2 regions of the Dehalobacter restrictus DSM 9455 genome follow, and region 1 is predicted to be linked to the other one. Evidence: predicted binding sites of a transcription regulator. Region 1 holds the regulator's gene; the other holds the start of a gene.
What was found. The regulator CtsR, encoded in region 1, represses protease genes until heat stress. The targets are predictions, from matches to a motif close to AAGGTCAANNAAGGTCAAAT.

Region 1 (3,751 bases):
GCCGGGAATAGTCCATCTTCCTTTACCGGGGTTATGCGCTCTTTGGACGAGGAGTACTTTGTCGTCTTGAAGCAAAAGACCGCCTACGCCCAGGGAGTATTCCCCCCAGTGGATATAGTCACAGGCCGGGCAGCTTTGCCTCTTTTTGTCTTCAATTAGTTTATACTCCAGGGCGGCAGAACACACGGGACAAAACTTAAATTCCGGATAAAGAGACGGCATATGATTCCTTCTTTCTCTAATCAAAGTTATTAATCCTATTTTATCCTGAAAAAGAGAAGATGCAAATTTTATCTAAATTGGGAAATACGGCACGAAGGATAAATAATTTCTTTGTAGAACTACTAAATAATACTTTAATCGACTGAATTTTCAACCTGTGGGGGAAATATAAGAATGAAAAATGATAAGAAAAAAGAGATTTGGCTCGATCCTGAGGAACTCCGGCAGTTGTTGGAGGGAGGCTTGTATTGGAAAGATATAGAGCCCAAACTGTCCGAGGAAAATGCGGAAAGCATCAGAAGGCAGCTTAGTCTTGAAGATGAGGCTGATATTAATGACGGTGCTATTGACGAGTATGACCAGAACACCGGGGAATTTGACCAGACCAACGGAGAATATGGCCGGACGGCCGGGAAGTCTCCGGAAGAGGATCAAGCGGAAGCAGGGCCTGTTTTTGCCGGAGATTCGGATGAAGACAATGAGGAGATCAGAACGATTTTGCTTGGTGATCAAAATTCGGGGCAGGATGAACTGCAAAGACTGTTTATCTCCCAAGCGGCTTCCCTGGAAGATGACTTTAATGAAATGAAAAATCCGGCGGAAACAAGTCCGGACAGCTTCAGCCCGCTTGCTGATACTGAGGCAGCGGATGATTTGAATAAAGCTGATGAAGCCTACAACGCAGAAGATACCGCTATGAACCCGACAGATCTGGGTACTCTGGAGGAAACAGAAGTAGGGGCGGAAGAAAGAAGCCGCTTTTCTGATTTAAATAGTTATATCATGAACAGTAAAAATGACCCGAGTGCGGACGATGACGATGACTTAGATTTTGAGTTCGAACAGAAACGCGGCTTTGGTGGACTAAAGCTTGTTATTCTGGTTGTGATTGTTGCAGCGGTCACCTTCGGTTTGTGGTATTTCTTTATCAGCGATTGAGGACTTTTCGCTAAGTACAGCAATGTTGAATTTTTTATAGTCAGCGAGCAAAAAAACCTATCTTCGGATAGGTTTTTTTTAATAAAATAGTTTTCAAAATGATCAAAAAGGGTTAAAATAGTTACGAAGGTCAAAAAAGGTCATAAAGTCAGCAAAGGTCAACATTGAAATAAGGATGGATGACGATGAGTAATTTGGCGGACAGAATCGAGGAGTACCTCAAGAAGATTATAGAGCAGGCCGAAGTTGGGTATATTGTCCTGCAAAGAGGTTATCTTGCTGATTTCTTTTCATGTGCTCCTTCCCAGATTAACTATGTTCTTACAACGAGGTTTACTGCAGAACGCGGCTATCTTGTTGAAAGCAGAAGAGGCGGCGGCGGATATTTAAGGATTGTTAGGCTGGGACTTGATCCTGAGGGTAAATTCCAGAGACTCATGTCGGAACTCATTGGGGATGACCTTTCCCAGGATCGGGCTAACAATCTTGTGGACAGACTCAGAGAAGAAGAGCTGTTCACCAAAAGAGAAGCAATCCTGGTAAAAACGATTTTTTCCGACCGGCTTTTGGCTGGAGTGACGAATTTGCCTTCTACGCTTAGGGCCCGTATGATGAAAGAAATACTGGCGAATATGTGCCGGGACGATGTTAATGATTGATCGGGGGAATAGCAATGCTTTGTCAGAACTGTCAACAACGGGAGGCTGTGGTTCATCTGACCAAAATCATTAATGGACAGGCGGCGCAGCTTCATCTTTGCCAGGAATGTGCTCAGAAAGCGCCTGGTACCGGCTTCAATCTCTACCCTGGAATGGTATCGGATTTTTTACAGGCATTATTTGGGGTAAATCCGGCAGGACAGTATGATCAGACGATCGTAGACAGTCAGCCCGGAAAATGTCCCGGGTGCGGAAGAACTTTTTCCCAGATACAGCAAGCCGGGAAAATGGGCTGTAGCAAATGTTACGATGAATTTGAGCCCCAAATGGAAATGCTCCTGCGCCGGATCCATGGAAGAGGGATGCATGTCGGGAAAGTGCCGGTAAGACGAGGCGCTTCGTTCCGAAACAAACAGGAAATAGTCAAATCGAAAGAACAACTCTTGGAGCTAGTAAAAGCAGAAAAGTTTGAAGAGGCAGCTATATTAAGAGACCGGATTAAAGAAATGGAGAATACTGTCGGAGGTGAAAGCAAATGACTTATCGGGAACTGCTTGCCAAAGACAGCTTCTGGATGAAGGATACCCTGGACATTCCGATTGTACTGAGTTCCAGGATCAGACTGGCCAGAAATATCGCGGACAATCCTTTCCCTCACGTCATGTCCCATGATGATGCCGAAAAAATTGAAGCACAGATTTCCGGCGTCCTGGACGGTTTTACCGCTGAAGGGGAAAAGCTTGTTTATATTCCATTGAAAATGCTTATTCCGGTGGAGAAGAAGGTATTGATTGAAAAGCATCTGGTCAGCCCGGGTTTTAACGAGACTGAATATGCACGCGGTCTGGCCTTGTCCGAAAGCCATAAAATTGCAGTCATGGTCAATGAAGAAGATCACCTGAGAATTCAGGTGCTGATGCCGGGGAACAGCCTCAGGGAAGCTTGGCATCTTGCAGGATTGGTCGATGATCATCTGGAAGCGCATCTGGATATTGCTTATAAAGAAAAGCTTGGCTATTTGACGACTTGCCCCACCAATGTTGGAACCGGCCTGAGAGTATCCGTGATGGTTCACTTGCCAGCCCTGGTGCTGACCAATCAGGTCCAGCAGGTTCTGGGTGCCCTGACTTCGCTTGGGTTGGCAGTACGCGGTCTGTACGGTGAAGGCTCCAGGCCCTTCGGAAATATCTTTCAGATATCCAACCAGGTTACTTTAGGCAAGAGTGAAGAGGACACCTTAACGCATCTTGATGCGGTGACGCGGCAGCTGATGGAACGGGAAGTCCAGATGCGGGAAGTTATTCGCAAAGAATCTCCGCTTATCGTCGAAGACAAAGTATGGAGGGCCCGGGGGACTTTGGAAAATGTCAGGATCCTTGAAACGGAAGAGATCTATTCACTTCTATCGGAGGACCGGCTGGGCATTGATATGGGCATTTTATCTAGAGTTTCTGCAGGTTTCGTGTCTGTCTTGATTAACTCAATGCAGGGATGTCTGCAATATAATCTCAATAAGCAGCTGGATGCTTATCATATTAACGCAGAAAGAGCTAATTTTGTGCGTGGAATCTATCATCACAAAATGAGTGAGAATGTAAATTAAACGCCGATAGATTTGGAAAGGAAGGATCAAAATGTCAAGAAAATTTACGCAAAAGGCAGAAAAAGTATTTATGCTTGCTGAGGCGATTGCCAAACGCATGGGCCATAAGATTATAGGGACTGAGCATATTCTTTTGGCTTTGATTGAAGAAGGAGAAGGAGTTGCCGCGAAGGCGCTGACCGGGATTGGATTGGATCCTGACAAGGTAAGCGCAAAGATTACCCAGATCATTGGCGTAGGAACCCCTATCAGCGGAGAGGTCGGATTGTCTCCGCGAGTGAAGCGCGTGATTCAGCTTGCCACCGAAGAGGCTCAACGCCAGGGGGTC
Region 2 (3,751 bases), 930 kb from region 1:
GTCACGAGATTTCGGCCGTACTGTTCCAGGGCAGCATAGGTTCCTTCCGGATTTTGACCGGTAACCCGCTGAGATCCGCGGATTTCCTTTAGAACTTTCAACAGGGCTTCCCGGGTAACTCCGGCTTCTTTCAGGATCTTTCCGGCATCTCCGCCGGCCTGATCAGCAACGGCCAGTAAAAGATGTTCCGTGCTGACATAATCATCTCCAAACGGCTCCATTTGATCATGAGCGTTAACCAAAACGGTTCTCATTCTCGGAGAAATGCTCAACTGAGAAGCCGCTCCCATCATTCTGGGCAGTCTTGCGATGCTGGATTTGGTCTTCTCGCTGACGCTAGCTAGCGAAATATTTAATTTATTCAGGATTTGAGGCACAACGCCTTCATTTTGTTCCAATAAGGCTAGTAGCAGATGTTCGGGTTCCACCTGACTGTTATGGTTACTTTCTGCGTTGTTTTGCGCAGCGATGATTGCCTCCTGGGATTTTTGGGTAAAACGGTTGGTATCAAAAGCCATGCGTATCACTCCTTTGAGTTAACATACCGGTATTTGTGGTAGGTCAACGGAATATATAGCCGTTTTCGGCAGGTTGCGCCCTCCATGGCGAGTCGCTCCTTGCCATCCATGGCATCGCAACATTAGTCCATCCGTGGCTGTCAAACAGCCGCGCTGCGCACTCCATGCTCCGCTTGACGCCGGTAATTGCGGCATGCAGACCTAACTCTGGAGTAATCAGCTGTTTCTTTCCTGGCTTAATTCCTGAAGCATACTAATTTCTTTCTCAGACATCTCTTCGGGCAGGACAAGCGTAATCTTTGCGTAAAAATCGCCAAAATGGCCGGATTTATTGAGAATAGGCATTCCTTTCCCTCTCAGACGGAAACTTTTTCCGGTTTGGGTGCGCGGAGGAATCTTGATGGATATTTCTTCGCCTAATGTTTTGACTCGGGCTTCTCCGCCAAGTACAGCCTTGAAGAAATCGATTTCGATGTTGGCGGACAAATCATCTCCGTCCCGGGTATAGACAGGATGTGGAACGATTTTTACCGTTAACAGAAGGTCTCCTTTGTTTCCGTCTTTCGCTCCTGCTTGTCCCTGTCCGCTGAGCCTAATTTTATTGTTATTCTTAATACCTTTCGGAACAGTGGCTTCAATTCTCCGGCCGCCGACTTCAATCATCCGTTTGGTTCCATGATAGGCTTCTTCAAGCGTAATACTGATTTCACCTTCAATGTCCCTGCCGGCCTGCGGTCTTCTGATCCTATTCGAATAATAATCATCGGACTCATCAGCATAGTCTGCTCCCATGCCAAAGATAGAGGAAAAGAAATCAGAAAATCCCCCCATACCCCTGCCGGCACTAGAGCCAAAACCTCTGTCCCCAAATGTTTCCGCGAACTCTTCCGGCGTCATTGTACGGGTATAGCGGTTGCTCCCCGGTGATTCCTGCCAGGCCGACCAGTCAAAAGAATTCCCTCTGCCGCCGTGCGACTGCCATTGCTGGTAGTTTGCCCTTAAATCATCATATTTTTTTCTTTTGGCAGGATCGGATATCGCCTGATAGGCTTCATTAATTTCCTTAAATTTCTCTTCTGAGGCTTTATCACCCTGGTTTAAATCAGGATGATACTTTTTGGCCAGTGCCTGGTATGCTTTTTTGATGGCCTTATTGTCTGCATCCGGAGAAACGCCTAAGATTTGATAATAATCTTTAAAATCCACTGTCCTCACCACCTCAAAACTGCTTTCCTTACCCATTAATTGTATTATATGCAAAATCCTTTTAAAGGTCAATATTGGTCAGACATATATTTGTCTTCAGCTGACCTTGCAGAATCTTCATCTATATGCGTATTCATCCGTATGGTTTTAACGTTAACGGAAACTTATACCCATAGTTTCAAGCACTTAGGGATTACCCGGTATGCCTTCGGACATACCCCCGGGATCTCCCCGTCGGTTTCAAAAAGTATGGAATCCGGCATATGCAGTTCAATTTCCTTACAGCGGAACACTTGGACTTCAGGAAGATGGATATGTTGCCCTTTATAAAGCAGCGGAAAGCGTGAAAAGAGTCTGGACAGCTTCATTTCTTTTATCACAACCAGATCGAACAAACCATCATCCAGGCGGGCATCAGGCGCAATACGCATTCCGCCGCCAATATATTGACCGTTGCAGACCATAAGCCCCCAGATATTCCCTTCCCAGAATGTATCCTGGTCCATTTTCAGAGAAACACAGACGCTCTTGTACGATAGAACGGCTTCTAAAGTACTGGTCAGATAAGAGAGCTTGCTACCCATCGCTTTACTCCGGCAATTGGTCCTGTGGACCGCTTCCGCGCCGACTCCGACATTGGATGCATTCAGAAAATAACGTGTCCGTTCTTCCCCTTCAAAATTCAGAAAGTCGACTCGGCCAAGATCAGAAAGAATAATATTGGGCTCCTTCAGCATCCTGATCAAGGCGTTCAGACCTTTTTCTTTGCCTGTTTTTATTGTCCTTACAAAATCCCCGCCTGTTCCCTGTTCAAAAACAGCCAGTTCGATATCGTCCGCGACAAGCCGGTCATTCTCAATAAGACCATTAAGCACCTCATTGACAGTTCCGTCTCCTCCGACCGCAATCATCCTCCGATACCCTTCGTCCAGAGCCATACGTGTTATTTCTGTTCCTCCCCCGGAGCGGGAGGTCAGCGCATAATCGACCTGTATTCCCGCCTGCTGAAGCTGCTGGTAATACCCTGGCCAAAGTCCCTGCGTTTTTCCATTTGCTGACCGGGGATTCACAACAGCAAACCATGATTTCTGCGATTTCTGCTGGCTCATTCTCATCTTCCTATCATCTTAGTTTTTCTCGGTCATTTTCTCGATCATTTTTCTCTGTTCATCCACTGGCATGGTTTAGTTTTAAACATATTGTTTCGCTAATTTTTAGAAATCCCCTTTACACGCGAAAAATTATTTTTTCCTGCCATCGTTCATGCAGTACTTTCTTCACAAATATTCCTAGGATCAAACTGCAAGGCTTTCATTCTGTCACTATACTTGCCAAAAACCTGCAGCATATTCATTACCTATTTCATTGATTTGATTTCCTTCCCTCAGATTTGCAACCATCATAAATCAGGTACAAATGGTACAAGATATTGATGACAATGGTTTAATCAAAAAAATAGTTTTCAAAACTAGGATTTACTTTTTTAATGGCCTAGAAAATCCAAGAGAATATAAAAGGAGGTAACTAAAAATGATGCGAGGCTGGTATGGACCAGGTGGAGACTGGATGATGGGAGGCAATTATTCCTGGATGGGATTTGCAGTCATGATCATCCAATTGCTTTTCTGGCTGGGAATTATTTTTCTTGCAGTCAGGCTGATTAGAAATTATCTGGACAGACAGAACACCTCCGGTAAACCGGAAGACCACGCTATGGCCATCTTGCGCGAACGATATGCCAAAGGGGAAATCGATCTGGAAGAATACAATACCCGAAAAAGCGAGTTAGGGAGATAAAATTTTACACAAATCAAAAGATATAAAAAGTTTTATTAAAGCATATCATAATGTAAAATATCAAGGGACAGATCCCTTGATATTTTACATTACCCCGCCGCATTTTTAATTATCCGGGTGATTTAATACGTTAATTCCTCATTCGCAATAAGGTTACATAATTTATTGAGATCGTAAACCTTTATGACTTTTCTATTCTTTTTTATGATGCCTTCTTTACTAAGATAAGT

Region 2: a site for CtsR is predicted at 1,789-1,808, ahead of DEHRE_RS06810 (DnaJ C-terminal domain-containing protein). Genes of this name have one in related genera too.

The regions. Positions count from the first base shown of each region.
Region 1 covers NZ_CP007033.1:462,467-466,217, forward strand. Annotated here, with positions in the region: gene DEHRE_RS02190 (NUDIX hydrolase) at 1-222, opposite strand, end outside; gene DEHRE_RS02195 (hypothetical protein) at 397-1,161, shown strand; gene DEHRE_RS02200 (CtsR family transcriptional regulator) at 1,347-1,820, shown strand; gene DEHRE_RS02205 (UvrB/UvrC motif-containing protein) at 1,835-2,359, shown strand; gene DEHRE_RS02210 (protein arginine kinase) at 2,356-3,423, shown strand; gene DEHRE_RS02215 (ATP-dependent Clp protease ATP-binding subunit) at 3,455-3,751, shown strand, end outside.
Region 2 covers NZ_CP007033.1:1,396,295-1,400,045, reverse strand. Annotated here, with positions in the region: gene clpB (ATP-dependent chaperone ClpB) at 1-518, opposite strand, end outside; gene DEHRE_RS06810 (DnaJ C-terminal domain-containing protein) at 735-1,724, opposite strand; gene DEHRE_RS06805 (diacylglycerol/lipid kinase family protein) at 1,889-2,833, opposite strand; gene DEHRE_RS06800 (SHOCT domain-containing protein) at 3,255-3,521, shown strand; gene DEHRE_RS06795 (Crp/Fnr family transcriptional regulator) at 3,644-3,751, opposite strand, start outside.